DNA from 3 places in the Streptococcus sp. cx1 genome. Region 2 is predicted to be linked to each of the others. Evidence: predicted binding sites of a transcription regulator. Region 2 holds the regulator's gene; each other region holds the start of a gene.

Region 1 (10,472 bases), on a different contig from region 2:
TCTATGACACGTTATGATTTTACAACACAACCAAATCGCTTGGATCAAAATACCATGAAATGGCACGAAGCCGAAAGTAATCCAGAACTACTTGAGCTTTGGGTTGCTGATATGGACTTCCTACCTGTTCCTGAGATTAGGGATGCAGTTATCAACTATGCTGAGACACATATTTTTGGTTATCCTTATCCAAGTGAAGAACTTTATCAGTCCATCATTAATTGGGAAAAAAATCAACACGGTTACGTCGTTGATAAGGAGAGTATTGTTCTCATTGAAGGTGTTGTTCCAGCCATTTCAACAGCCATTCAAGCCTTTACCAAAGAAGGTGATGCTGTTCTCATCAACACACCAGTTTATCCACCGTTTGCTCGTTCAGTCCGTTTGAATAATCGTCGATTGATTGAAAATAGTCTTGTTAAAGTTAATGGCCATTTCGAAATTGATTTTGAACAATTGGAACGTGATATCGTCGAGAATGATGTTAAACTTTATGTTTTCTGTAGCCCACATAACCCAGGTGGGCGTGTCTGGACCAAAGAGGAATTGACTAAGGTAGCAGATTTGTGCCAGAAACATGGTGTCCTCTTGGTATCTGATGAAATCCACCAAGACTTAGCTCTATATGGGAATAAGCACATCTCTATGAATACCATTTCAGATGCTTACAAGGACTTTACCTTGGTGCTTAGTTCGGCTACTAAAACCTTTAATATTGCTGGTACCAAAAACAGTTTTACTATCATTGAAAATGAAGACTTACGTAAAGCCTTTAAACAAAAGCAATTGGCAAATAATCAACATGAAATTCCAACCATTGGTTTGATTACAACCCAAGCAGCTCTGACCTATGGGCAACCTTGGTTAGAGGAATTGAAAACTGTCTTTGAAACTAATATTGACCTTTTAACCAAAGAATTTAGTGAAAAGACTAATATCAAGGTCATGAAACCTGAGGGAACTTACTTGGTTTGGCTTGATTTTTCAGCCTATGATCAAGACCATAATGAACTTGGACGTTTGCTTAAAGAAGAAGCCAAGGTAGTGCTAAATGACGGTATTACTTTTGGTTCCGAAGGAGAAAAACATTTCCGCTTTAACGTAGCTACGCCAACTACGGTTGTTGCCGAAGGAGTTAAACGTCTTGTTTCTGTCTTTGGAAAATAATAAAAGTGATGCTGTTTGCATCACTTTTATTATTGTTATGAGTGTACATCGTAGATTTTCAAGTTTAATAGTAGATCTTCCTGAGTGGAGAAAACCTTGACATCCTGCTTGCCAGAGGTATTAAATCTGGCTAGAGTGTAGGTTTGGCCATTGGGGAAGAAAATTTCCAAGCTACGATTGTCTGTAATAAGCGTTATAGTGATATTATCATTTTCCTTATAGAGACTGTCAGCTTGAAAACCTTGACCGTTACCCAAGAGTCCATCGTAATAGTAAGAAGAGGCAGTTTGACTACCATCCATGCTGTTGTTCAGTTCAGCAGCATAGGCAGAGACCCGATAGGTACCACTTGTTATTTGGTAGGCGATTTTAACGTAATCAGAGCCTTGCCAGATATCAATGTAGATATAGCCTCCTTCTTTCTTAATATTTGAAAAATGCAGTTGGTAATACCCCGCACTATTTTTTTCAGAAAGGTCAAGAAGGCCATTAGCATTCTGATTGTGACTTTTATCAATCCAAGGTTTTCTATTGTCACTGGTGAGTGGCCTTTGACTCGAAATGTTGCCGTTTTGATTTTTGAGGGTTAATTGTTCATTTTTATAGAGGGGAGCGGACTGAATAATACCGTCCTTATCCAGTTGTAGCTGTCTGGGTGTAGCGTAAAAACCGATAGTTTTTAGAAAATCACTCTTGGCCTCTTGGTCACTGTGAATGCCTGACGTGAAGTAATTCCAATTACCAACCCAGCCAAGACTGATAAGGTTATGATTGCTTTCTTCAATTCGATCGCTTCCAGTGAAGTTAGCGCCATAATAGTCTGAGCCTTGATCTAAGCGTTTTGTTTCTGTATCTGCAATAAATAAGCCGTTACCATCTAAATGCCCTACAGTATAGTAGGTTCCAGTTGTTTCGCCTGAAGCTGTATCCTTAGCTCCAAAAAAGAGAACTTGCTTGTCCTGACCGTCGGTTGTTGTCATTGTTTTGAGAACGGGACACTCGATAGGAGCATTGTCCTGCCACTTACGACCCTTAAAAAATGTTTCGGGTAGGATTTTGGAGACTCCCTTGCTATCTGCTTTGTTCCAGTTGATGCCATCTTGAGATTGATAAACACCTAGTGCGTCACCTTCAGCGACATACATGAGTAATTTGTCTTTGAAGTGGAAGACATAAGGATCGCGGAAGTCTTTACCGTTATAGGATTGTTCCTTTGTCAATAAAGGTTTACCATCTTTTAAGGCATTAGTAAAGCTAGCTCCCTTGTCATTTGATGCACTAGCATAGATTGCTTGGCTTCCATCATCCGTGAGTCCAGTAAAATAGGCGACAGGTTCTTCGTTTTGGATATCAGAAATCCCCTGACTATCTGTGACTACACTACCTGTCCAAGCAGAATGCCATCCTTCTTTAGAGTCGCCACCCTTTGATGGTATAGCAGTCTCTTGTTTACTATAGGTGATAAAATCTTTAGTCGTTGTATGTGTCCAATCTTGACCGTTGGGTCCAAAAGGATCAGTAGCCCCATCCACAGAGTGTAGAAAATAGATATCATAGTAATTTTTTTCTTGATTCCATACGATAGTCTGTAGGTCGTTAGACCATCCTTTATGAGATGCTAGATGAAAGGTTTGACTCACAGAAACCTTATTTGTTTTTTGGGAAGGATTGTTAGCGTTCTCATTTTTTATTATAAAAACAAAAAATAAAATTAAAAAAACGAGAGCTAAAATTAGAGGTGAATATTTTGATTCCATATAGTGATATTTCCTGATAAAATTACTTATTTTGTAGTTATTATTTTAACAAAAAAATAGTTTTTTACAAAAAATATCAATTTGTCATTAAAAAAAGATTGGAATTTAGATTAAAAAATGATAGAATAAAACATGTGAAAACCTAAAAGGAGAGTTTAATATGGATAGTACAATTAATTCACAGTCAAATACAGTAGCACCAAAGCAAGCAGAGTGCAAAAAGATGCGTTATAGCATCCGTAAGGTTGCCACAGTAGGGGCAACATCAGCGCTCGTTGGTACCTTGGCATTTTTGGGTGCCACTCAGGTAAAAGCTGATCAAGTTACAGAAACAGCACCAGCTGTAGCTACTGCGACAGCAACACCAGAAACAAGCACAGCATCTCTAACGGTAGCCAGTGAAACAGCAACAAGTGTGGCAACTTCAGAAGCAGTTGAATCTTCAGTTGCACATTCAGAGGTTACAACTACACCAGTTACAGAGACACAACCAAGCAACACAACTCCATCAGTAGTCGAAGAAAAGGCGTCTAGCACAGTAGTGACATCTTCATCAGATGCAACAACACCTTCATCAACAGTTGCTGCGGTTTCTGCTCCAGCTCATACATCAGAGGCTGCAGTAGAAGCACCAACTTCAACAGCAAGCTCAGAAACAGCTGATACACATACTGAAGTAGCCCTTAAACCTACTGAAAACAGCGCTGCTAATGCAAACCTTAGCAAACTTAACGGTCGTATCAAGTCTATTGTTGAAGATAATATGACCTCAGATCAAATCGTTGCCTTGACTGAGGAAGAAATTAAAGCACTTAATAAAGTTGACTTTAGCGATGATGCTATCAAGGGTACAGGTACTAGCTTGACTTACCGTAACTTGAAAGATATCGTTGCTAGCTTCTTGAAGCAAGACAGCAAATTGGCAGTTCCTTACTTTAAAGCAGATACAATCATCAATATGCCTGCTTTCAACACTGTTGATGCCCAAACGATGAAAAAAGAAGAAATCGACGTTTGGGATTCTTGGCCAGTCCAAGATGCTGAGTCAGGTGTAGTAAGCAACTGGAACGGTTATCAGTTGGTTATCTCAATGGCCGGTGCACCAAATAAAAACTCAAACCACATTTACTTGCTCTATAGTAAATACGGAGATAATGACTTTACGCATTGGAAAAATGCGGGTCCAATCTTTGGTTATAATGCCCTTGAAGATGACCAACAATGGTCAGGTTCAGCGACGGTAAACTCTGACGGTAGTATCCAACTTTACTACACTAAGAATGATACTAGTGGCGGTAAATTGAACTGGCAACAATTGGCTAGTGCTACACTTAACCTAGCTGTTGAAAACGACGAAGTTGTTATTAAGTCAGTTGAAAATGACCACATTCTCTTTGGTGGGGATAACTATCATTATCAAAGTTATCCAAAATTCATGAGTACTTTCAACGATGACCACAACCACGATGGAAATCCAGACCGTACAGATAACTACTGTCTTCGTGACCCACACATCATTGAAGATAACGGTAGCCGCTACCTTATTTTCGAATCAAATACAGGTGACGAAAACTACCAAGGCGAAAAACAAATTTACAAATGGTCAAACTATGGAGGAGATGACGCCTTTAACCTTAAGTCATTCCTCAATATTGTTAATAATAAACACCTTTACAACCTTGCATCATGGGCAAATGGTTCTATCGGTATCTTGAAACTTGATGATAATGAGAAAAATCCATCTGTAGCTGAACTTTACACACCGCTTGTCACTAGCCACATGGTTACTGATGAAGTAGAACGTCCAAGTGTTGTTAAGATGGGTGGCAAGTATTACCTCTTCACTGCTTCACGTATCAACAAATCTACGGATGCTGAAGGTACTGTAGCAGCGCGTGAAGCTGTCGGTGATGACGTTGTCATGCTTGGATTCGTATCAGACAGCCTCCGTGGGAAATACCGTCCACTTAACGGCTCAGGTGTGGTCTTGACAGCCTCTGTTCCAGCTGACTGGCGTACATCTACCTATTCTTACTATGCGGTTCCTGTTGAAGGATCATCAGATACTCTCTTGGTTACTTCTTACATGACTAACCGCGGTGGTATTGCTGGTGCTGAGAATAAATCAACATGGGCTCCAAGCTTCCTCATCAAGATGAATGCAGATGATACTACAGAAGTTCTTCCTAAGATGACCAACCAAGGGGACTGGATTTGGGATAAATCTAGTGAAAGCTTGGTACACGTGGCCGATCAAAACAGTGCTAAATTGCCAAATGAGGACTATAACGTAGATTATTATGCAGTGTCAGATTATGGTCTTAAACCACATACTTATCCTACAGTTGATGGTTCACCGGGCGTTTCTGAAGCTCGCGGTGTCTTAACTGTAACTGTTAAAGATGGTGAAGACAAGAAATCAGATAAATCAGAAACACCAGTAAATCCAACAGAAGGGAATCATTCTGTTGATGATAAGTCTAACAAACCAGATACACCTTCTAAACCAGCAGACAATAATCAACCATCAACTAATAAAGAAGATAAACCAGCAACGCCGACGAATCCAGATTCTCCAGTTCGTAATCCGTTCCCTTATTTCACAGACCGCCCATCTAATGATAATAATTCATCAGATGATCATCATGTAGAGGTTCCTGCGAAACCTTCAACAGAGAGTTCTGTGGGTGACCGTCGTCCAGTAGCTCAAGCTACAGAGATTGCGTCACCAGTACCAGAGGCTATTGTAGCAACTGGACCAACTGTTTCAACGACTCCTGTTAAAGAAGAGTCTGTCACTGAAACAGAAGCTCCAAAACCAGCTAAGTCTGAAGAGGAAGTTCAGTCTCACGGAGTCGCTAAAGCTGATGAAGTAACTAAGTCTGATGAGTCAAGTAAAGACAACAATACTAAAGTTGCTGCCAAACTTGCTACGACTCCTAAGACACCAAGTGATTCAGAAGGTTCAAAGAGCAACATTCTTTCAATCTTGGCGACTATCTTTGCAGCAATTGCAAGTCTAGCTCTTCTTGGCTATGGTTTGGTCACAGGAAAGATTCATTTGCCTAAAAAATAATCCTTTTCAAAAACGTTTGCAGTAAAGCAAGCGTTTTTTTTACCTTTTTGATATAATGGAGTGAATATAAAGCAAAGGAAGAAACTATTATGGGTAAATTTCAAGTTATTTCACATCCACTGATTCAACATAAACTTTCAATCCTCCGTCGTGAGGATACTTCTACTAAGGACTTCCGTGAGCTAGTTAATGAAATTGCTATGCTCATGGGTTACGAAGTGTCTCGTGACCTTCCTCTCGAAGAGGTTGAAATTCAAACACCAATTACTAAAACTGTACAAAAACAACTTTCTGGTAAGAAATTGGCGATTGTTCCAATTCTTCGTGCGGGTATTGGTATGGTCGATGGTTTCCTTAGCCTTGTACCAGCAGCTAAAGTTGGTCATATTGGTATGTATCGTGACGAGGAAACTCTTGAGCCAGTTGAGTACTTAGTTAAATTACCAGAAGACATTGATCAACGTCAGATCTTTGTAGTAGATCCAATGCTTGCGACTGGTGGTTCAGCAATCTTGGCAGTAGACTCACTTAAAAAACGTGGTGCAGCTAATATCAAGTTTGTTTGCTTGGTTGCAGCACCAGAAGGTGTCAAAAAATTGCAAGATGCTCACCCAGATATTGATATCTACACAGCATCATTGGATGAGAAACTTAATGAAAACGGTTATATTGTTCCAGGTCTTGGAGATGCAGGTGACCGTCTCTTTGGTACAAAATAAGTTGAAAAGGGAAAATTTCCCTTTTTTTACTAGATTAATAAGTTTTAAGTGAAATTGTTATAGAAGAGTTTAGCACTCTTTTAGAAAGAGTGCTAAGAATGATGTTTTTTATTTGACCTAATTTGACTAAAATCATATAATAGCATCAAGACAATATTAAAAGGAGGATTCATATGATTCCTGTAGTAATTGAACAAACATCACGCGGTGAGCGTTCTTATGATATTTACTCGCGTTTGCTCAAGGATCGTATCATCATGTTAACAGGTCCTGTTGAAGATAATATGGCAAACTCAATTATCGCCCAACTCTTGTTCTTGGATGCTCAAGACAATACAAAAGATATCTATCTTTATGTTAATACACCAGGTGGATCCGTTTCGGCAGGTCTTGCCATTGTTGATACAATGAACTTCATCAAGTCTGATGTTCAGACTATCGTTATGGGGATGGCAGCATCTATGGGAACAATTATCGCTTCAAGCGGTACCAAAGGTAAACGTTTCATGTTGCCAAATGCAGAGTACATGATTCACCAACCAATGGGTGGTACTGGTGGCGGTACGCAACAAACAGACATGGCTATCGCAGCTGAACACTTGCTCAAGACACGTAATAACTTGGAGCAAATCTTAGCAGATAATTCTGGACAACCAATTGAAAAGGTTCATGTAGACGCTGAACGTGACAATTGGATGAGTGCTCAAGAAACGCTTGAATATGGTTTCATCGATGAAATCATGGCTAATAACCAATTAAAATAAACTGAGCTTGTCTTAAACAAAAGTCAGATGCAAATCGGTTGTATAAGGACCGTTTCATCTGGCTTTTTGTGTTATAATAGAAAACATGTTAATAATCAATGAGGAGTTGCTTGCGATTGATCAAGCTATAGAGTGTCTTGTTTCGTGTTTTATAAAGCTACCTGAGATAGAGAATTACCGTTTAAAACGCCAGAAATTCGAAAATGACAGAGAACTTCAAGAGCAACTCTTTGCATTTCAAGAATTAAAAGATAGCTATGATGCTGCTAAGGCGTATGAGGCTTTTAGACCAGATGTGAGAGAGTTGAAACGTCAGGTTTTGCGAATGAAGCGCCAAATTGATTTAAACGAGGTGGTTATTGGCTATCGTCGGGCAGAGTTCGATTTACAGACCATTTTAGCCAATCTTGGTGAGGAGATTGCCCAAGCTGTTTCAGACCAGATTTTTATTGATACTGGGCTACCTCTTGCCCCTCATAAACCACATCATAAAAAGGGAGACACTAACATAAAGGAGAAGATGAGTCATGATTAAGCGTCAAGGCATTATTGTTTATTTATACTACAATAGAGACTTACGTAAAATTGCCAAGTTTGGGGATGTTGTCTACCATTCTTATAAGATGCGTTATGTGCACCTTTATGTAGATGAGGACAAGGTCGAGGATATTTTGAAAGAGCTCGATGGAATGAAAGCAGTGAAAAAAGTTCTGCCTTCTTACTATTCTGATATTGATATGGACTTTGTAGGTAGTCTGGAACGTTACGACACCTCAGTCCCTGAACCGTTTAAGAACTTTTCTCTTTAATAAGAGAAAAGTTTTTTTCTTTTTAAAGAGTTATTCTTAAAGTAATGGAAACGATTACTGCCGCTAAAGCTTAGTTATGTGTAGTTGACAATTGTCTGATAATTCTGTAAGCTATAAGGTGGACTTTTTTAAGAAAATATTAAGGAGAAATCTTATGTCTAAAAAGATCACACTTATTGTGTTAGCCTTTTTTGCTTCCATTTTCTTGGTTGCCTGTGGCAAGTCACCAGATGTGACTGCTAATGCCAATGGTACTAAGATTGGCGATACCATCAAAATTGGTGTTAACATGGAGTTGACAGGTGCCGTTGCAGCCTATGGTAAGGCGGAGCAGAATGGTATTAAGTTGGCTGTTGACGAAATTAACAAAGCTGGTGGCGTCGATGGCAAAAAGCTTGAGCTTGTCACAAAAGATAATAAATCTGAAAATGCTGAAGCTTCAACATCTTCAACGAACTTGGCTATTCAGAGTAATGTAAATGCTATCGTTGGTCCAGCGACATCAGGTGCTGTTGCTGCGGCTAGCCTCGTATCACAAAAAACAGGGGTTCCTTTGCTGACACCTTCAGGTACGCAGGATGACCTTACGGTAGATGCTAATGGTACGAAGAAATTCGTTTTCCGTACAACCTTCAAGGATAGTTACCAAGGTAAAGTTTTGGCAGCTTATTCTTACAATAATTTGAATGCTAAGAAAGTAGTTCTCTACTATGATAATGCTTCAGATTATGCCAAAGGTATTGCGGATGAATTCAAGCGTGAATATAAAGGTCAAATCGTTACTGAAGCTACCTTTGCTTCAGGGGACAAGGACTATCAGTCAGCCTTGACAAAATTTAAAGACCTTGATTATGATGCTATTGTAATGCCAGGTTACTATACTGAGACTGGTATTATCACTAAACAAGCACGTGACCTTGGAATTGATAAACCAATCCTTGGACCTGACGGATTTAGTGATGCGAAATTTACTGAGCTTGCAGGTAAAAAGAATGCGTCAAACGTCTACTATGTATCAGGATATTCAACAAATGTTGCTCTTTCTGACAAGGCATCAGGTTTCATTAAAGCATATAAGAAAGCTTATAACACTGACCCAAATATGTTTGCTGCTCTAGCTTACGATTCTGTTTATATGATTGCAGAAGCATCAAAAGGTGCGAAAACATCAGTTGATATTGCCGATAACTTAGCACATTTGAAAAACTTTGTCGGGGTTACAGGTAAAATGACGATTGATAAGGATCATAACCCTATTAAAGCAGCTCTTATGGTTAAAAGAGATAATGGTGAAGAAGTTTCAGCGGAAGCCGTTGAAATTGAAAAATAATCTGTTATCTATACTAAAAATGAACTAGAAAGTTTGGTTATATATGTTTTTTGAACAACTTCCCCAACAACTAGTCAATGGTATCATCTTGGGTAGTATCTATGCCCTACTTGCCCTTGGATATACCATGGTTTATGGGATTATCAAATTGATTAACTTTGCTCATGGAGACATCTATATGATGGGTGCCTTCGTTGGTTACTATGCGATTAATAGCCTCGGAATGAATTTCTGGGTTGCCCTTGTCTTTGCTATGCTTGTCTGTGCGATTTTAGGGGTTGTCATTGAGTTCTTGGCTTATCGCCCACTCCGTAATTCGACACGTATTTCTGCCTTGATTACGGCTATTGGTGTCTCATTCTTCCTTGAGTACATCATGGTTCTCTTTGTAGGTGCAGATACACGTTCATTCCCTCAAAAGATTGCAATTAAGACTTATCATCTTGGATCAATCTCTGTAACAAATGTGCAATTGCTTATCTTGGTAGTTGCCCTTGTCCTTATGGTTGCTCTTCAATTGATTGTTAAAAAGACTAAGATGGGTAAAGCTATGCGTGCCGTATCTGTAGACAGTGATGCAGCTGAATTGATGGGTATTAATGTTAATAATACTATCAGCTTCACTTTTGCTCTTGGATCATCACTAGCAGGGGCAGCGGGTGTCCTTATTGGTCTTTACTATAACTCTATCGAACCTCTTATGGGTATGACACCAGGTATTAAAGCCTTTGTTGCTGCCGTTCTTGGTGGTATCGGTATTATCCCTGGTGCAGCACTTGGTGGATTTGTTATCGGTATTTTGGAGACATTATCAACTGCAATTGGTTTGTCAAGTTACCGTGATGCCATC
Region 2 (10,472 bases):
GGCCATCTGGACGAACCTTGTCTTCTGTAATCAAACGGCGCACTTCGGCATGTTCCATCTGCTCAAGGATTTCTGCTACATCACGCAGAATAGTTTCCTTATCCTCATCTTCTGCAAAGCGTTCTTGATAAGAAGCGAGGACTTCTTCTTTTACAGCCTGGGTTGCTGCTTCACGCGCCAGTTTTTCTTCCACCTGAACAGCCTTAGCTAATTGATCATAATAAGCTGTTTCGATTTCGACTTTCAAATCAGCATCAACTTGTAGAAGTTCAACCTCAGCCTTTTCCTTACCAACAGCTGCAACGATATAATTTTGGAAATCAACCAACTCTTGAATAGCCTCATGTCCCTTCAAGAGTGCTTGCAACATAATATCCTCGGACAATTCCTGAGCACCTGACTCTACCATATTGATAGCTTCCTTGGTACCTGCCACTGTCAAATCTAAAAGTGAAACTTCCTTATCCGCTGCACTTGGGTTGATGATGAAATCTTCTGCAGCATAGGCTACTTGAACCCCAGCAATTGGACCATTGAAAGGAATATCAGAGATAGAAAGAGCTAAAGAACTCCCAAACATAGCCGCCATCGGAGCACTAGCATTCTCATCATAAGAGAGAACCGTGTTAATGACCTGAACTTCGTTACGGAAGCCCTCCGCAAACATAGGACGAATAGGACGGTCAATGAGGCGAGCAGTCAAAGTGGCATCTGTTGAAGGCCGACCCTCACGCTTGTTAAAGCCCCCCGGGAACTTGCCAGCTGCATACATTTTTTCCTCATAATTAACCTGTAAAGGAAAGAAATCTGCCGTTGCCATCTTTTTAGACATAACAGCTGTTGATAATACCGTTGTATCTCCATAACGCACGACGACAGCACCATTAGCCTGCTTGGCTACCTGCCCAACTTCAACGACAAGCGGGCGTCCTGCAAAGGTCATCTCAAAAGTTTGTTTAGCCATGTTTGATCCCTCTTTTTATCCATGACCAGCCCTTACAAAAACGAACCGGTCAACTTTATGTCATTCATTTGATATAACTTTCATTTTACCATAATATAGTCAAAAATGGCAGAGCTCCGGCATAAGTTAGCACCCAAGTCTCCCTTTCTCTCAGATATTTAAGTCGTTTTGTGATATAATAAACACTTATGAGAGACAAAGGAATGACTATGAAAAAATTACAACACATCATTATGATTGCCTTAATCTTACTAGGCCTAGTAACACCTGCTCTAGCACAAGAACAGACAGATAACTTCAATGTTTCCGCTAAACATGCGATTGCTATCGAAGCAACTACAGGGAAAGTCCTCTATGAAAAGGACGCCACTACTCCTGATGGTGTGGCTTCAATGACTAAAATCCTAACAGCCTACATGGTCTATAAAGCAGTTGACCAAGGAAAAATTACCTGGGACACTGAAGTCGATATCTCAGACTATCCTTTCAACTTAACCGTTGATTCAGAAGTTTCAAATGTCCCACTAGATTCCCGAAAATACACTGTTAAACAGCTCCTAGATGCCACCCTCATTTCCAGCGCTAACAGTGCCGCTATTGCTCTAGCTGAAAAAATCTCAGGATCAGAGAGTGCCTTTGTTGACACTATGACAGCCCAACTCAAAGAATGGGGCATTACAGATGCTAAATTATTTAACGCTTCTGGCCTAAACAATAAATACCTTGGGGATAACCGCTATCCTGGCTCTAAAGCAGATGACGAAAATACTATGAGTGCTCTAGATGTTGCCATTATTGCAGACCACCTCATCAAAGACTATCCTCAGGTACTTGAAATCACCAAGCAAACCGAAACTGATTTCGAAGGTGACAACAAATTAACGACGCACAACTACATGTTGGAGGGACAAGACAACTACCGTGAAGGCGTTGATGGACTCAAGACTGGAACAACTGAACTTGCAGGAGCATCCTTTGTGGCCCACTCCAATGAAAATGGCATGAGTTTGATTACCGTTGTCATGAATGCAGATAATGGTGGAGAAGATGAAGCTGCCAGATTCACAGCCACAAATGAGTTGCTAGATTATGTGACTCAAAACTGGGAAATCAAAACCCTCAACACCAAAGGACAAATCGTCAAGAAAAATGATATTAAGGTAGCCGATGGAGACAGTCAAACCATCTCTGCTAAGCTCGAGTCAGACCTTACAGTCGTTCAAAAAATAAACAGCAAAAATGATACTGTTAAAATCAAAGCAAAAACTATAACAGCACCTATCAAAAAAGGTGACACTATTGGAACAGCGACCTTTGATGATAAGGATCTCGTTGGAACAGGTTACATCTCTGATCCACCTCAAATTTCTGTAACAGCCAACCAATCTATCAAGAAAAGTTTCTTCTTAAAAGTTTGGTGGAACCATATCGTTAATTTCTTTACAGGAAACAAGTAAACACAAAACTACCTTTTAGCTATCAAAAGGTAGTTTTATCTTGCCTTAAAAATTAGTCCTGTAAGTAAAAGCCCCTTCTCAACACCTTAAGTTCCTCTCAAAATGTGGTATAATAAATATCCAAAACACATGAAGGAACAAACCATGAAAAAACTGATTACGCTTATGATAACCTTCTTACTCTGTCTGGGAAGCGTAGCCCCTGCTTTTGCAGCAGATAAGAAAAAAGGATATGATGCCGCAGCCAAACATGCCATCGCTGTCGAAGCTAATACTGGCAAAATTTTATATGAAAAAGATGCCACTACCTCTACAGGGATTGGCTCTATTACCAAGCTCCTAACAGCCTATATGGTTTATAAAGCGGTAGATCAGGGAGACCTCAAATGGAACAGCAAAGTTGACATTTCTGACTACCCCTTTGAACTAACTGTCAGTGCCGGAGTATCTAATATTCCACTAGATGCCCGCAAATACACTGTCAAACAACTTCTTGACGCAACTCTTATTTCCAGTGCCAACAGTGCATCTATTGCTCTAGCCGAGGAAATCGGAGGAACCGAAAGTAAGTTTGTCGACATGATGAAAGCCCAACTTAAAGATTGGGGTATCACTGATGCTAAGATTGTCAATGCCTCTGGTCTCAATAATTCTTACTTAGGTGACAATATCTATCCAGGCTCTAAATCAGACGAAGAAAATACCATGAGTGCTAAAGATGTTGCTATCATTGCACAACACGTAGTGAAAGAATATCCTGAAATTCTCGATATCACTAAAAAAACTGAAGCTGATTTTGATGGTGTCAACAAACTCAAAACCTTCAACTATATGCTCAAGGGACAACCTAGTTACCGTAAAGGTGTAGATGGCCTAAAAACAGGGACCACTGATTTAGCCGGTGCTTCCTTCGTGGCCCACTCAAATGAAAGCGGCATGAGCATTATCACAGTCATTTTGAATGCTGATAATACCGATACTGATGACTACGCCCGTTTCACTGCAACCAATGACCTACTTAACTACGTAGTCTATCATTGGGAAAGCAAGACCATTGCCAAAAAAGGACAAGCTATTGGTAAAAGCCAAGCCAATGTCCTTGATGGGAAATCTAAGCAAGTCACTGCTGTTGCTAAGTCTGACTTTAATATCATCCAAAAAATAGATGCTAACAATAGTAAACATATTAAAGTCACTACCAATCAAGTCCAAGCCCCTGTCAACTCAAGTGACAAGGTTGGAACTGCTACCTTTGAAGATAAGTCACTTGTAGGAGAAGGTTACTTGCCTAACCAAGGTATGCCTAGCATGGAACTGGTTGCTGGTAAAGAAGTTAAGAAAAGCTTCTTCCTCAAGGTCTGGTGGAATCACTTTGTCAACTTTGTCAACGAAAAACTCTAGTCATTACAGTCGAGCTTTGCTCGGCTTTTTCTTTTACCCCACCTTTACAGAAAGATTGACTCTACCTTGACTCCTATTGACACAAAAAAAGACAAACTACAGGTGTAGTTTGTCTTTTTGTTTGATTTTTACACTACTGTAAAGGTTAATTTATCTTTCGAGCAGCCGATTTTAAGGGTTTGTCCACTAACCACTTGGCCACCTAGTAAGAGCTCAGATAACTTGTCCTCCACTTGAGTTTGAATCGTACGACGTAACGGACGAGCACCCATCTCAACATCATAGCCATCTTTAGCTAAATGCTTGAGAGCAGCTGGTTGGAATTTCAAGTCAATCCCTTTTTCAGCCAAAGCTGATACCAACGGTTTCACCATAATCTTGACAATCTCGCGAAGTTGTTCTTCCTCTAGACTATGGAAGACAACCTTCTCATCAATACGGTTGATAAACTCTGGACGGTAGGCCTTCTTAAGTTCTTCCATAATACGTGACTGCATTGCTTGGTGATTATGAGAAATGTCTTGAGCACCAAAACCAACAGTCTTATCATCACGAAGAGCAGTCGCTCCCAAGTTCGAAGTCATAATGATAATGGTATTTGAGAAGTCAACTTTACGACCTCGACTATCCGTCAAGACACCATCATCCAAAACTTGTAAGAGGATGTTGAAAATATCTGGGTGAGCCTTTTCCACCTCGTCAAAGAGGAGAACTGAGTAAGGCTTATTGCGAACTTTCTCTGTTAATTCACCACCCTCATCATATCCAACATAACCTGGAGGAGCACCATTAAGTCGGCTAGCCGCAAATTTTTCCATGTATTCTGACATGTCAAAGCGAAGCAAAGCTGACTCATCATCAAAGAGAACTTCCGCCAAAGCCTTGGCCAATTCTGTCTTACCAACACCAGTAGGTCCAAGGAACATAAAGGAACCAATTGGACGTTTTCCAGTACGAATACCTGACTGGTTACGACGAATAGCACGACTAATGGCTGAAACTGCTTCATCTTGACCAATAACACGTTTGTGAAGCTCTGCTTCCAGATTCAAGTAACGCTTGCTATCTGCCTGTGTTATCTTCTCAACAGGAATACCTGATAGACGACTAAGGGTTTGCATAATCTGATCTGCATCTACCAAGGCAGGTTTTGGTAATTTTGCTTTTTGGCTAGCCTTATATTGTTTAACAGCAGCCTTCATATCACCAGATAGAAGTGCTTCATCCAAAGGCGTTATCTCACGTTTGGCTTCTTTTTTGATACGACCTTGAACAGTTGCACTCGCTTCATCTAAAAGATCAATGGCAGAGTCGGGTAAGTTTTTACTCGTCAAATAACGGTGGGCTGCCTTGACTGCTGTCTCAACTGCCTCATCAGTAATCGTTACACGATGATAGTCTTCATAAGACGAACGTAGGCCTTTTAGAATATCAATCGCCTCAGCTACACTTGGCTCCTCAATTGTAATCTTAGCAAAACGGCGAGAAAGAGCTGCATCTTTTTCAATATGCTTCTGGTACTCAGCTTGAGTAGTTGCTCCAACCATATGAAGAGTTCCACGTGCTAGAGCGGGTTTCAAAATATTCGCTGCATCTAAGGTACTATCAATACCTGAACCAGAACCGATAATCGTATGCAATTCGTCAATAAAGAGAATGATTTTTCCATCAGCTTCAATCTCATCGATGATTTGATTCATACGTTCTTCGAAATCGCCACGGAAACGTGTTCCTGCAACCACACTCATCATATCAAGCTCTAAGATACGCATATCAGCCAACTCAAAAGGTACTTCGCCTGAAGCAATACGTTGTGCCAAGCCAAGCGCAAGTGCCGTTTTACCAACACCTGCTTCACCCACAAGAACTGGGTTATTCTTCGTTTTACGACTCAAAACCTGAATCATGCGTGAAATTTCTTTCTCACGTCCAATAACAGGATCAAGAGCACCTGACTCGGCTACTGCCGTTAAGTCCTTGGTATAATCTGACAGTTCCCCAGTAGAAGATTGAGGAGGCTGCATCATATTAGCAAAATTCCCTGATGCCTTTGACTTTTTAGGCTTACGAAGGTCATGAATGGCCTTCAAATCTTGCTTACTAAGACCTGCGTAACGCTCCAAAGAACGTCGTAAATCGATAATGCGAGGCTTATCGCTGTCATCCTTATATTGAAAACCAGCAACTTCAAGGAGACGACAAACCATCAAATCCTTATGAAGAAGGAAGGCCATCAATACATGTTCAGAACCTACCTCTACAGCACCAGTCACACCAGCAATTCCCTCTGCCTCTTGCAACATAGCCTCTAAAGCATGCGACTGTGCACGTAAATCGATAACATCTGATTCAGACAAGTCTTTTGGACTTTTCTCCATCGCTAGTACAGCAGCGGTCTCAATCTCTTCCGCACGAATACGGTCCTCAAAATCAGTAAATGTTAGGTAGGCTACAGATCCTGGAACCTCAACCATAGCCAGAAGCACATGCCAAGTCTCCAAGAAAGGACTTCCAAAACGCTCTGCCTCAAGCTGAGCACGATGGAAAATAGCCTGCATTTTTCTTGAATATGTCGTCATCTAATTTCCTTTTCTATCCAATCTAAGTAATAGCGAGCGTAGAATACGCGAACGAATAGCAGCCGCATCTTCGCCTAAAACATCATCACTAGCAGTTGCTAAAATCAAATTTCCCTCACGTTCAGTGATGATTTTTTCATCAAAAAGCAACTGAATCAAGTCTGTAAATACCTGCTCGCTGAGCTTATCTGCCAAGTTCTGAAGCAAATCATTAATCATGTGGTGCTTGTCGGAGAATCTGACCTTGACGATACGAATATAACCGCCACCTCCACGTTTACTCTCAACAATATAACCACGACTTTCTGTAAAACGAGTCTTAATAACATAGTTAATCTGACTCGGTACAACTTGAAAAGTATCTGCTAAGTTCGAGCGTTGAATCTCAGCAATTCCAGACTGGCCCAGCAATTCTTTAATATATTCTTCTATACTATCTGATGTATTTCTTGCCATCTTAATTCCTCCAGTCTAATTTGACTATAACTGACTATTATTATACCAAAAATGTCAGCTCATGGGAAACTATACCTTCAAAAAGCTTTTTAAAGTTGTCATTAGAGACCATATAAGATACAATAAATAAGACTAAAATATTAGGTAACTTAAGGTGTTTGATTCAAATTTTCTATCCACTTTGACAGGCTGAGACCCACCTAATCCAACAAGTACTTTTTAGCACTTTTGCAGTAGTATTAGTCTTATCACTCTCGATAAAGCTCATGTCATTTTGAGTCTTATCTCTTATTTTATTCCCCTATGAAAGGTTACTCATGAAATACATCATTGCACTCTTAATCTCTATGATTCCTTTGGTTGAGCTCCGTGGAGCCGTTCCTGTTGCTATCGCCTCAGGTATCCCTTGGTGGCAAGCCCTAATTCTTTGTGTCATTGGGAACATGATTCCAGTTCCAATTATCTTCTTCTTCGCCCGCCGTGTCCTCGAATGGGGGGCAGATAAACCTCTAATTGGTGGCTTCTTTACCTGGTGTCTTAAAAAAGGTCACAGTGGTGGCCAAAAACTTGAAAAAGCTGCTGGAGATAAGGGTGTCTTCTGGGCCCTTCTACTTTTTGTGGGAATTCCGCTTCCAGGAACAGGAGCTTGGACTGGTACCCTAGCAGCATCTATCCTAGATTGGGACTTTAAACGTAGTGTTATTGCTGTTATGCTTGGGGTTATCCTTGCAGGTATCATCATGGGAACACTCTCTCTTCTACTTGGTGTAAATACCTTCGCTCATTAATTACTTTTTCAACGTCTGGGCATGCTCAGACGTTTTTTAATAGCAACAAAAAAAGAAGCTACGATTCATTCACGTAACTTCTTTTCTTTTTATCTAGCAACTAGAATTAGTTGTTAAGAGCTGCTGCCATTGTAGCTGCAACTTCTGATTCAAAGTCGTTAGATGCTTTTTCGATACCTTCACCAACTTCAAAGCGAACGAATTCTACTACTGAAGCGTTTACTGATTCAAGGTAAGCTTCAACTGTTTTGCTGTCGTCCATGATGTAAACTTGAGCAAGAAGAGTGTAAGCTTGGTCAACTTTAGTGTTGTCAAGCAAGAAGCGGTCCATTTTACCTGGGATGATTTTATCCCAGATTTTTTCTGGTTTACCTTCAGCAGCCAACTCAGCTTTGATATCTTCTTCAGCTTGAGCAAGAACAGCATCAGTCAATTGAGCTTTAGAACCATATTTAAGGTGTGGAAGAGCTGGTTTGTTAACCATTGCACGGCTTTCGTTATCTTGATCGATAGCGTGGTTAAGTTGTGCCAATTCATCTTTAACAAATTGTTCATCCAATTCAGTGTATGAAAGAACAGTTGGTTTCATCGCTGCGATGTGCATTGAGATTTGTTTTGCAAGAGCATCATCTCCACCTTCGATAACTGAAACAACACCGATACGTCCACCGTTATGTTGGTAAGCTCCGAAGTGTTGTGCATCAGTTTTCTCAACAACTGCAAAACGACGGAATGAAATCTTTTCACCGATAGTAGCTGTAGCAGTTACGTATGCAGCTTCAAGAGTTTCACCTGAAGGCATAGTCAATGCAAGTGCTTCTTCGTTGTTAGCTGGTTTACCTTCAGCAATTACTTTAGCTGTTTCGTTTACCAACTCAACGAATTGAGCGTTCTTCGCAACGAAGTCAGTTTCAGCGTTAACTTCAACAACTGCTGCAACGTTACCGTTAACGTAAACACCAGTCAAACCTTCAGCTGCAACACGATCAGCTTTCTTAGCTGCTTTAGCCATACCTTTTTCGCGAAGCAATTCAATCGCTTTTTCGATATCACCTTCAACTTCAACCAATGCTTTTTTAGCGTCCATGACACCAGCACCAGATTTTTCACGCAATTCTTTAACAAGTTTAGCTGTAATTTCTGCCATTTTGTTTTTCTCCAAATTTATTTTATCAAACTAAGGGGCAGGGCTGAGCCCCGCCCCTTAGGTGTTTGTCGTATCTTAAGTGGGCATATAGCCCTAACCAATCTTAAAGATTAGTTGTTGTCACCTTCGACAACTTCAACGATTTCTTCGATCGAATCAGCTGCAGCTGCTTCTTGGAAATCTGCAGAAGCATCTTCACCTTGGTTACCTTCGATGATAGCATCAGCCATTTTTGAAGTGATCAATTTAACGGCACGGATAGCGTCATCGTTAGCTGGGATGATTACATCGATCTCATCTGGATCAGCGTTTGTATCAACCATCGCTACAACTGGGATACCAAGTTTTTTAGCTTCTTTAACAGCGATTTGTTCTTTGTGTGGGTCAACGATGTAGATTACATCTGGAATGCGAGGCATATCTTCGATACCACCCAAGAATTTTTCAAGACGTGCACGTTGTTTGTTAAGAAGTGCAACTTCTTTCTTAGGAAGAACTTCGAAAGTTCCATCAGCTTCCATTTGTTTGATTTCTTTCAAACGAGCGATACGTTTTTGGATAGTATCCCAGTTTGTAAGAGTACCACCCAACCAACGGTGGTTGATGTAGTATTGACCAGCACGAGTTGCTTCTTCAGCTACTGCTTCAGCTGCTTGTTTTTTAGTACCAACGAACAAGATTACTGCATCGTTAGCTGCTGCTTCACGAACGAATTCGTAAGCTGTATCAGCCATTTTTACAGTTTGTTGCAAGTCAATAACGTGGATTCCGTTACGTTCTGTGAAGATGTACTTAGCCATCTTAGGATTCCAGCGACGAGTTTGGTGACCGAAGTGAACACCAGCCTCAAGAAGTTGTTTCATTGAAATTACTGCCATGAGTATTTCTCCTTAAAAATTGTTTTTTCCTCTTCTAAGCTTTAGACTTGCAGTCCCACCCTGCGGCAACAAGACCACAATCGGCTTAGAATGAGTATTTGTCACTTTACGCAACTATAATAGTTTATCAAAAAAAGTGATATTTGACAAGCTCTAAAATCAGTCTGACCATTAGAAAAATCTCCCTCTCATTAAAATTGCAATCGTTTTCTTTGAGGTTGATGAGTATTTCGTTTATAATTAGGCTATTAAAAATAGAGGAGGACATTATTTTGTCATTAGTCGGAAAAGAAATTATTGAATTTTCAGCACAGGCTTATCACAACGGGGAATTCATTACTGTTACAGATGAAGATGTTAAAGGTAAATGGGCGGTCTTCTGCTTCTATCCTGCAGATTTTTCATTTGTCTGCCCAACTGAACTCGGTGACCTTCAAGAACAATATGAAGCTCTTAAATCTCTTGGTGTAGAGGTTTACTCTGTCTCTACCGATACTCACTTTGTTCACAAAGCTTGGCATGATGACTCAGATGTTGTTGGAACTATTACTTATCCTATGATTGGGGATCCTTCACACCACATCTCACAAGGTTTTGATGTTCTTGGACAAGATGGTCTCGCACAACGTGGTACATTCATTATTGATCCAGATGGTGTTATCCAAATGATGGAAATTAACGCTGATGGTATTGGACGCGATGCAAGTACTCTTGTTGATAAAGTCCGTGCTGCTCAATATATTCGTCAACATCCAGGTGAAGTTTGTCCAGCCAAATGGAAAGAAGGAGCTGAAACACTTAC
Region 3 (10,472 bases), on a different contig from region 2:
CATATATGAGCATATTTCTTGACCTTCTTTATTATTTTTGATATGGCATCATTATAGCATATTTATCCATCTTTTCCGCAATATTATCCTAAACAAGAATGATTCTAGAAAAGCAGAACACAAAAAGAAAAGGCCGGAAAAGTTCCAGCCTTCACAAACAACGTATACATACTTAATGAATATCTTACAAAACCTTACTCAAGAAATCCTTGGTACGATCTTCCTTAGTATTGTCGAAGATCTCTTGTGGTGTGCCTTCTTCAACAATGACACCGCCATCCATAAAGATGACACGATCTGCCACTTCATAAGCAAAGCCCATTTCGTGGGTAACAATTGCCATTGTCATCCCTGATTTAGCAAGGTCCTGCATAACTGCAAGAACTTCACCAACCATTTCTGGGTCAAGGGCTGATGTTGGTTCGTCAAACAAGAGAACGTCTGGATCCATAGCCAAACCACGTGCGATAGCAATACGTTGTTGCTGACCACCTGATAGACTTGTTGGGTAGGCATCTGCCTTATCTTTCAAGCCAACCTTTTCTAAAAGTTCCATGGCTTTTGCTTCTGCATCAGCTTTAGAAACACCCTTGGTCTTAATTGGTGACAAGGTGATATTTTCTTTAACTGTCATATTAGGGAAGAGGTTGAACTGTTGGAAAACCATTCCCATCTTCTCACGCATTTTGAAAATGTCGTTATTTTTATCTGTAATATCCACACCTTCAAAGGAAATAACACCTTTTGTAGGTTTCTCAAGCAAGTTCATTGAGCGTAGGAAGGTTGATTTCCCTGATCCTGAAGGACCGATGATAACCACTACTTCACCCTTTTTAATATCTAGATCAATCCCTTTGAGAACTTCGTTCTTACCAAAATACTTGTGAAGATTTTTAATCTCAATAATTGTTTCTGCCATTATTTACGTCCCTCCCCAAGTCGTTTTTCCATTTGTTTCAAGAGTGCCGTCATAGCCGTTGTCACAATCAAATAATAGAAGGCTGCGAACAAGAGCGGTGTCAAGGTCAAGTAGGTTGTTGTTGCAACAGTTTGTGCACCATTCCACAATTCCATAACTCCGATGGTTTGCAAGAGCGAACTATCCTTGATAATAGTAACAAACTCGTTACCCAAGGCAGGCAAGATATTTTTAATAGCTTGAGGCAAGACCACATAACGCATGGTATTCCATGGACGGATACCAAGTGAGTAGGCAGCTTCAACCTGACCTTTAGGAATAGACTCGATACCTGCACGCACACTCTCAGAAATATAAGCACCACTGTTCAAAGAAAGGACGATAATACCTGGAACGATACGTGACAAATCAAGGTTCAAAATGCCAAACTGAACAGTTGGAAGATTCATGTGGATGAGGTTAAAAGCAATCATAATCTGTACAACCATAGGAGTCCCACGGAAAACCCAAACATAAAGGCTTACCAACCACTCCAAAGGTTTGATTCCAGAACGCTTGGCCAAGGATACCAAAACCCCAAGGATGGTTCCGAAGAAGACCACGCAGACCGAAATCATAATTGTTACTAAGACACCATAGTTAAAGTAAGACCAAAACTGTGGTAGAAATGAAAAATTCATCTAGATACTCCTTACTAATATTCTTCAATATTATATCAGAAGACTGTATAATAATAAAGTATTTTCTTATAAATGCGATATTTCAGTATAAAAACTAAGTTATAGACCTAGCTAGCAAAACTCTTAAGCAATACACCTCATGTATTTCCAAGACGACACCACGCCAAAAGCTTTGCCAAGAATTTGAAGTACTGCCTGTTTTGACAAGCCATACAAGCATCACCCCATGCTTTCATCCTGATAAAAATGCCTGAAACTCGATAGTTTCAGGCATTCTGATTTTTGGAACCTTGTAAAGTTCCAAAATAATATATTAGTAAAGCAAATCGTAGATTTCCATTGCAATCAAGTCGATACTATCAAATGAATAAGATTCACGTGCTTCAACGTCACGCAATGTGAAAACTGGACCATTTTCAGGATCGTTGCTAAATGATACTTCGGCAACAACCACTCCTTCACGTTCAAAATTACGTTTCAAATTACCACCATCAGCCGCCATCATTTCAAGACGGTTAATGATTCTCACCAAATGTGATTCCATGTTATTTCTCCTATTAATTGTGTATTTCTTACTTATTTTATCACACTTATGGGAAAAATGGGGGAATTTTAAATATTTTTCAAGGAATTGTACATAATGGCCTTGATAGAATGCATACGATTCTCAGCTTCTTGGAAGATGATATCACTGTATTTTTGGAAGACTTGATCGGTGATTTCTAACTCTGCCAAACCGTATTTGTCATAGATTTCTTGCCCAATTTGAGTATTGAGATCATGAAAAGCTGGGAGACAGTGCATAACGATGACATCTGGATTTTCCGTCTTGGCAAGTAGGTCTGCATTAATTTGATAAGGCAGGAGTAAATCAATACGAGATTTAAAGTCTACTTCTTCACCCATAGATACCCAGACATCCGTATAAAGCATATCCACTCCCTTGACCTCTGAAATATCATCTGTAATGGTTAAATCGGCACCATTATTATGTTTCTGAGCTAGGGCTACAATCTCATCTTCGGGTTGCAGCACCTCTGGGGCAATAATCTTGACATTAACGCCTAAAATAGCCGAAGTGACCAAAAGTGAGTTGGCCATATTATTTCTACCATCTCCAATATAGGCGATGGTCAAACCTTCCAAACTACCAAAACGCTCCTTCAAAGTCATGAAATCCGCAATCATTTGCGTTGGATGCCAGGTATCCGTCAAACCATTCCAGACCGGAACACCTGAGTACTTAGCCAACTCTTCGACATCTTCTTGCTTAAAACCACGGTATTCGATTCCATCAAACATAGAACCAAGCACCTTGGCTGTATCAACTACAGATTCTTTTTTACCTAACTGAATGTCTCCAGCACCAAGGTAGGTCACATTCATACCTAGGTCCTGACCAGCCACTGTAAAAGCTGAGCGAGTTCTTGTAGATGTTTTTTCAAAAATCAGGGCAATATTTAAGCCATCTAAATATTTATGCGGAATTCTTTCCTTCTTTAGCTGTTTAAATTTTATAGATAAATCGATTAACTCCTCAAGTTCCTGCTTGGTAAAGTCGATTTCTTTCAAAAATGATTTAGCTTGTGTCATAGGTATCTCTCTTTCGTTCTGAATAATATAAAAACATTATATAATATTTATACATTTTAAACAAGCGTTTTTGAATTAAAATTCAATGTTAGCACTCTTATTAATAGAGTGCCAAACCTAGATGCTTTTTACTTGCAATCTACCTTCCGCATGCTATAATGGAGTCATAGATTTGACCTTTTTTGACCAAGATTGTTTTCAATAAAGGTCTTTCCCAATTCAGATAGAAAAGAGGTACTGATATGCTCTGTCAAAACTGTAACCTTAATGAAGCTAGTATTCATTTGTATACCAATGTAAACGGTAATCAGCAACAAGTTGACCTCTGTCAAAATTGTTATAAAATCATGAAATCTGACCCAGAGAACCCCCTCAATCAATTCAATCAAACAGGAGGTTCAAACTTCTTCGATGATTTCTTCAGCGACCTAAATAACTTCCGTTCTTCTAACGGCGATCTTCCCAATACACCTCCAACACAAGAAGGTGGTAACCGAGGAAACGGTGGCAATACACAAGGGCCAGGCCGTCCAGGAGGACCACGCCAACAAGCTCCTCAACAGCCACAAGGTCTTCTTGAAGAGTTCGGCATTAACATCACTGACATCGCTCGTCGTGGAGACATTGATCCTGTTATTGGTCGTGACGAGGAAATCATTCGTGTCATCGAAATTCTTAACCGCCGTACCAAGAACAACCCCGTCCTCATCGGTGAACCCGGTGTCGGTAAGACTGCTGTTGTTGAAGGCCTAGCTCAAAAAATCGTTGACGGTAGCGTGCCACAAAAACTCCAAGGCAAACAAGTCATCCGTCTTGATGTGGTCAGCCTGGTTCAAGGGACTGGTATTCGTGGCCAATTTGAAGAACGCATGCAAAAACTCATGGAAGAAATTCGTCAACGTCAGGATGTTATCCTATTTATTGATGAAATCCATGAAATCGTAGGAGCTGGTAATGCTGGTGATGGCAATATGGATGCTGGAAACATCCTAAAACCTGCTCTTGCTCGTGGAGAACTTCAACTGGTCGGAGCAACAACACTCAACGAATACCGCATCATCGAAAAAGATGCCGCCCTAGAGCGTCGTATGCAACCAGTTAAGGTTGACGAACCAACGGTTGAGGAAACCATCACTATTTTGCGTGGTATTCAACCTAAATATCAGGACTACCACCACGTCAAATATACAGACGAAGCGATTACTGCAGCTGCAGAATTGTCCAACCGCTACATTCAAGACCGCTTCTTGCCAGACAAGGCCATCGACCTCCTCGATGAAGCTGGTTCGAAGATGAATTTGACCCTCAATTTTGTTGATCCTAAAGATATCGACAAACGTTTGATTGAGGCTGAAAACCTCAAGGCTCAAGCTACTCGTGACGAAGACTTTGAAAAAGCTGCCTATTTCCGTGATCAAATTGCCAAATACAAGGAAATGCAAAAACAAACCATCAAAGACCAAGATATGCCTGTCATCACAGAAAAACATATCGAAGCCATTGTGGAACAAAAAACCAATATTCCTGTCGGTGATTTGAAAGAAAAAGAACAATCACAACTTCTTAGTCTTGCTGATGATCTTAAATCACATGTTATTGGACAAGATGCCGCAGTTGATAAGATTGCCAAAGCCATCCGCCGTAATCGTGTTGGATTGGGTGCACCAAATCGCCCAATTGGTAGCTTCCTCTTCGTAGGTCCTACAGGAGTCGGTAAAACTGAACTCTCTAAACAATTGGCGATTGAACTCTTTGGTTCAGCTGACAGTATGATTCGTTTCGACATGTCAGAATACATGGAAAAACACGCCGTTGCCAAATTAGTCGGTGCCCCTCCAGGATATGTCGGTTACGACGAAGCTGGTCAGTTAACTGAAAAAGTCCGCCGTAATCCTTATTCACTCATTCTTCTAGATGAGGTTGAAAAAGCTCACCCAGACGTTCTTCACATGTTCCTCCAAGTTCTTGACGACGGTCGCTTGACTGATGGTCAAGGGCGAACTGTAAGTTTCAAGGATACCATCATCATCATGACTTCAAATGCTGGTACAGGTAAAGTTGAAGCTAGCGTCGGCTTTGGAGCTGCCCGTGAAAATCGTACCAATTCTGTTCTTAACCAGCTTGGAGATTTCTTCAGCCCTGAATTCATGAACCGTTTTGACGGTATTATCGAATTCTCTGCCCTTAGCAAGGAAAATCTCCTCACTATCGTGGACCTCATGCTTGATAATGTCAACCAACGCTTGGCTAATAACGGTATCCACCTCAGTGTAACTGAGAAAGTTAAGGAAAAATTGGTTGACCTTGGTTACGATCCTAAGATGGGTGCTCGACCACTACGTCGTACCATCCAAGATCATATTGAAGACGCTATTACTGACTTCTACCTTGAAAATCCAAATGAAAAAGATCTCAAGGCAGTCATGACTTCAAAAGGCCACATCACCATTAAGTCTGCTAAAAAAGCCGAAAAAGCTACTCAGAAAGCTGAAACACCAAAAGAAACTGATTAAACAAAGAACCCAAGTCATTACGTCTTGGGTTCTTTATCTTTTCATTTCCTATTTTCAAATTTATCCCTAATTCTGCCTAAATCAATAGGAAAATGAGCAAAATTTTAGTATAATATAGGCAAATAAACGTAAGGAGCAACTCATGAATCCAACATTTGGTGACAAGGTTGAGGGAGCTCATTATCAAACACGTTACGGTGTTTATGCTGTGATTCCTAACCAAGAAAAGACAAAGATTATTTTAGTCCAGGCTCCTAACGGAGCTTGGTTTCTCCCAGGTGGAGAAATCGAAGCAGGCGAGGATCACTATAGCGCATTAGAACGCGAGTTAATTGAAGAACTTGGGTTTACAGCCACTTTAGGCCAGTACTATGGCCAGGCTGATGAATACTTCTATTCGAGCCACCGTGACACTTACTATTACAATCCAGCCTATATTTATGAAGTTGTAGATTTTTCAAAAATTGGTAAACCTCTCGAAGATTTCAATAACCTAGCCTGGTTTCCAATTGATGAAGCCATTGCTAAACTTAAACGTGGCAGTCATAAATGGGGAATCGAACAATGGAAAGAAACTAACACAATAACTGACAAATCCTAGGAGGAAACTATGAAACTCATTAATACGACCCGTACACACCAAGAACTCGTTCAAAACCAACTAGACAATACGGATGCCTTTCTCGTAGAGACCTACTCTGCTGGGAATACTGATGTTGTCTTTACACAAGCACCTAAGCATTATGAACTCTTGATTTCAAATAAACACCGTGCTGTTAAAGACAATGAATTAGAAGTTATCCGTGAATTCTTCCTCAAACGAAAAATCGACAAGGATATTGTTTTGATGGACAAACTCAGAACAGTACACACTGACAAATTGATTGAGATTTCATTCCCAACAACTGTATAAGACAAAACAAGCAATGGCTAATACCACTGCTTGTTTTTTTGTACGTTACAAAGCTTTCGAAGCTTGATCCAGAACTTCCATAACCTGACGACTATGTTCCAACTGCTTGGCAACACTGTCAAAATCCTTGGTAGCCACCATCTTTTCAAAAGCCACAAATTCATCATGCATACGATGTTGTAGACTATTGAGATTGACGATTCTCTCTTTCTGACCATTGAGAGTGACTCCAATCTCAGGAAGAGTATTGGTTGCACCAAAAATGGTAATAGCGCCCTTATCACCTTGTATAGTTGAACGAATCTCCGCAATACAGTCTTTAGCTCCAATGGCAACAGCCTTAAAGTGACCATAGTCCAAAACTAAAATCCCAGACGTATCTACTCCTCGCTCCACATTAGGGAGATATTCCACACGATTAGGCTTACCAAAAAGGCCAACCAGGAGATGAATATTATAGATATTCAGATCTCTAAGTGCTCCCCCACCCATTTCAGGGTTGAAGGCAGGAGCAATCTCCCCTCGTTTGAAGGCATCGTAACGTGACGAATATTGGGAAAAATTGATATTCACAATCTTGATATCCCCAACCTCTGACAAGGCTTCCTTAATCACTGTAAAATTGGCCAAATATTGATTGGTAATAGCCTCCATCAAGAGAAGCTCTTTTTCTTGAGCAAGCTTAGCTAGCTCTTCAAATTCTTCTAAATGAAGGGTGAAGGGTTTCTCACAGATAACATGCTTGCCAGCCAAAAGTGCTTTCTTAGCATAATCATAGTGGGTATGGTTGGGCGTTCCCACATAAATCGTATCAACTTCTGGATTGGACAAAATTGCCTCATAATCACTAGTCGCCTGAGACAAACCATATTGCTTAGCTAGGGCTTCTGCCTTATCAAGTGAGCGTGGTGTCGACAAGATAGCTTCAAGCTCAATGCCCTCAATAGTCGTTAATACAGGAAGAACCTCTGTCACAATCATCCCTGTACCCAATAGTGCAAGTTTCATCAACTTACCTCCCTAATTTCTAATCTCTCTTTACAATGGTCTAAGTCCATATAGAGACTTATAATGAAAGAGGACTCAAATCGAAGCCCTCTAAAATTTAAGAACGTCCAAGCAGTTTCTTAACTCCTTGAATCGCTTTGTATTTAAGCGGTTGTGGATAATAGCGGAAGGTTCCCATCTTGCGAACAATGTAACCATTAAAGTTTTGTTTAAATCGCAGAACTCCGTCTGAACCATCAAAGATTCCCATAATACCAAGGAAGTTATAGAACGTAATGCCACGTTTAATGGCTTGTGTCATCACATACTCTTGTAAGAGTGCTGGCGCATAAAACTTATTAAACTCTGGATAAGACCCGCTAAAAAGATAAACAGCTTCTTGAGGTGTATAGACAAAGAGACTTCCAGCCAGAACAATATCTTCCTGACCATACTTGTCAATAAAGGCAGTCGCTTCTCCCTTTCGAACATCAAAGGTCTCAAACTGACTTGATAACTCTCTTAATTGGTTTTGTTTTTTCTCAGATTTTGGATTAGCTTCTAAATCAGCTTGTAATTTGACAATTCTAGCCCCCAACTTCGCCTGATCACTTTCCAAATGGTCATAGTAATCCTGAAAATTCAAGGTAGCCACCATAAAATCAGCATTGTCACCAAAAGCATCATAAAAATCTTGATAATAATCTAGAGATTTGTCACTATACTCACGACGGTCAGAGGTCGCTGAAGTGATTTCTTTGAAAATAGATAACTCATCACGTTTCAGTTTTTTCAACTTAATCCCAAAGGTTTTGGCTTTTTTAACCAGAGGTTTCCCTTTTTTACTGAAAGACTTGATAAGATCTTTTTCTTCAATCCCAGATAAATCCTTCACATAGTGCCAGTCAGGCTCACCACCAGGATAGCCCGTCTGTAAACCATCAAAGCTATAACCTAAATCAGTCAATTGACTAATCAGCTGCTTCTGCTCATCACTAGTTGGTTCACCATTACTGTCAAAAGTTTGATAAGTATCATAAGGTTTGATTAACAGTTCAAGAGCACCATTTTCCTTAGCATAATCCTTCAAACCTTGGTAAAAGTCGCTCAGATGAGCTGCGTTTGAGTGAATCGGTCCACAATTCACCTCCATACGAAGCCCACCAGTCATAGGCATGCTGTAGACAATTGCTGAGACTTCTAGCTGGTCCCCTTCTTTCCAAGCGACATAGCTAATGCTAAATCCACGTTTTTCAAGAAGCTTAGCCATTTCCTCAGTTTGCATAAAAGAACGCTCAGACACTTGTTGAGCATGTGTGTTAAATTCTTCTTTAGTTACTTGAATGAAGCTCATTTTTTTCCTTTCTAAAATGAATAAAGTAAATGACGAGTGAGATAAAAAGCAAGATGGCAAGTACTGCCACTAATGGTATTCGAATCGGACGGACATTAAGCAACAAATCTCCACTAACTGCATAAACAATCGATACTGGCGCCACTCCAATAAGTGTCGCCAAAAACCTCATCCTTGTGGGTAAATTGATTTGAACACAAGCATAATTGACCAGAGCTGAAGGTATAAAAGGAATAGAGAAGGCCAGTGAAATCCCAATAAAGCGATGCTTAAAGTTCTCAATATAGTTTAGAAGTTTCTCCATGCGTTTGGACTTCTCTGGCTTTTCAAGTCTTCTCAGAATTTCAAAACTAGTCAAATTCCCAAAAGTATTCCCAATAATATTCATCGGAATCGCAAGCAAGGGGTCATAGAGTAGGCCAACAAAAATACAAAAAATAGAACTTGAAACTCCAGGAATAGCTGATGACAGAATCATGAGACTAAGAAGGATCAGTGCATTTTGGAAATTAGCCTGCTTAAAAACTTCTCTTAAAAAGGCTTGATCATGCTTAGCGTTGGTCCATTCCTTGATTAAGGGGATGAAGTTATTTAAAAGAGGCCATAAGAATACCAGAATTAAACCTGCTATCCCTATAAAAAATAGTCTTTTTTTGGTCATTACATCTCCATAATTTTAATAGCTCCTTTTATTATAACAAAAAAATGCCTTCATTGATTTAGAAAGGCATCTTTTACTGCGATTACTTATTAATCAAATTCGCTTGTGACTTGTTTTCCAAGGCACCATTTTTAAAGTTAAGGGTAAGGCTACCTGTTTCACCCTTCTTAGCGACAAGGTTCGAAGACCAAAGTGCTTGTGTCATTGTTGCATCTGAAGAAACAGCAATCGAATAAACATCCGGTGTACCAAGCGTTTTGACAGCATCGTCATAGCTAGTTCCATTTTTGAGATTTTCGTACATCTTCAGTGTGATTTTAGGATCACGGACGTAAGAAAAGTTTGAAATTGACTTAACCACAGTGCTATTGTTAAAGAGTTTCGCTGTAACAACAACATTGTCATACTGCCAATTATAAACATCAAGCTTAGCATCTCCTGCCTGCTCCTGACTCGTTGATGAAGGTTCACCAAACCAGCCCTTCAAGCTATCAAGATTTGAGCCTCCTGAAAATTCCTGAGAAGCATTTGCCATGGTAATCTTATCAAAGTTCTGGCGAACATTCCCATGCTTAACAGTTAAAATCTTTGAGGCTTCATTATCCAAAGATCCCTTCGTCTCTGTCTTGGACGAAGATTTTCCACAAGCAGCTAGAGTAAAAAGTGAGAGACCTAAAACGGTCAAAGACAAAAGTTTTTTCATAATAAATTCCTATATATACAAATAAAAGGCTGACGCCTCTGGTTTTTATGGAGCCGGTGGGAGTCGAACCCACGTCCAAACACCTGCCAACATATTCGTCTACAACCATAGGTTATGTCTTTCATTTAACAGATAGACGACACATAACT

The links. Region 2 encodes CtsR, which represses protease genes until heat stress. Its sites were predicted from a motif close to TTGGTCAAAAAAGGTCAAANA; they were not measured.
Region 1: ACT170_RS07095 (ATP-dependent Clp protease proteolytic subunit) is a predicted target of CtsR. The motif match lies at 6,829-6,849, and genes of this name have one in related genera.
Region 3: ACT170_RS01145 (ATP-dependent Clp protease ATP-binding subunit) is a predicted target of CtsR. The motif match lies at 3,362-3,382, and genes of this name have one in related genera.

What each region holds. Positions count from the first base shown of each region.
Region 1 is NZ_JBQSUN010000004.1:190,938-201,409, forward strand. Features, by position in the region: gene ACT170_RS07075 (MalY/PatB family protein) at 4-1,167, shown strand; gene ACT170_RS07080 (GH32 C-terminal domain-containing protein) at 1,203-2,807, opposite strand; gene ACT170_RS07085 (glycoside hydrolase family 68 protein) at 3,085-6,000, shown strand; gene upp (uracil phosphoribosyltransferase) at 6,090-6,719, shown strand; gene ACT170_RS07095 (ATP-dependent Clp protease proteolytic subunit) at 6,893-7,483, shown strand; gene ACT170_RS07100 (YlbF family regulator) at 7,569-8,018, shown strand; gene ACT170_RS07105 (YlbG family protein) at 8,011-8,292, shown strand; gene ACT170_RS07110 (ABC transporter substrate-binding protein) at 8,447-9,622, shown strand; gene ACT170_RS07115 (branched-chain amino acid ABC transporter permease) at 9,666-10,472, shown strand, end outside.
Region 2 is NZ_JBQSUN010000011.1:10,357-20,828, reverse strand. Features, by position in the region: gene pnp (polyribonucleotide nucleotidyltransferase) at 1-964, opposite strand, end outside; gene pbp3 (D-alanyl-D-alanine carboxypeptidase PBP3) at 1,174-2,421, shown strand; gene pbp3 (D-alanyl-D-alanine carboxypeptidase PBP3) at 2,566-3,822, shown strand; gene ACT170_RS10720 (ATP-dependent Clp protease ATP-binding subunit) at 3,951-6,401, opposite strand; gene ACT170_RS10715 (CtsR family transcriptional regulator) at 6,402-6,857, opposite strand; gene ACT170_RS10710 (COG2426 family protein) at 7,175-7,645, shown strand; gene tsf (translation elongation factor Ts) at 7,752-8,792, opposite strand; gene rpsB (30S ribosomal protein S2) at 8,903-9,670, opposite strand; gene ahpC (alkyl hydroperoxide reductase subunit C) at 9,943-10,472, shown strand, end outside.
Region 3 is NZ_JBQSUN010000001.1:235,245-245,716, reverse strand. Features, by position in the region: gene ACT170_RS01170 (ferrous iron transport protein A) at 1-13, opposite strand, end outside; gene ACT170_RS01165 (amino acid ABC transporter ATP-binding protein) at 185-919, opposite strand; gene ACT170_RS01160 (amino acid ABC transporter permease) at 919-1,599, opposite strand; gene ACT170_RS01155 (DUF1797 family protein) at 1,913-2,143, opposite strand; gene argF (ornithine carbamoyltransferase) at 2,212-3,192, opposite strand; gene ACT170_RS01145 (ATP-dependent Clp protease ATP-binding subunit) at 3,435-5,705, shown strand; gene ACT170_RS01140 (NUDIX hydrolase) at 5,848-6,306, shown strand; gene ACT170_RS01135 (DUF1827 family protein) at 6,316-6,618, shown strand; gene ACT170_RS01130 (Gfo/Idh/MocA family protein) at 6,664-7,626, opposite strand; gene ACT170_RS01125 (aminoacyltransferase) at 7,724-8,959, opposite strand; gene ACT170_RS01120 (TVP38/TMEM64 family protein) at 8,937-9,620, opposite strand; gene ACT170_RS01115 (DUF3862 domain-containing protein) at 9,703-10,323, opposite strand; RNA gene ssrA (transfer-messenger RNA) at 10,369-10,472, opposite strand, start outside.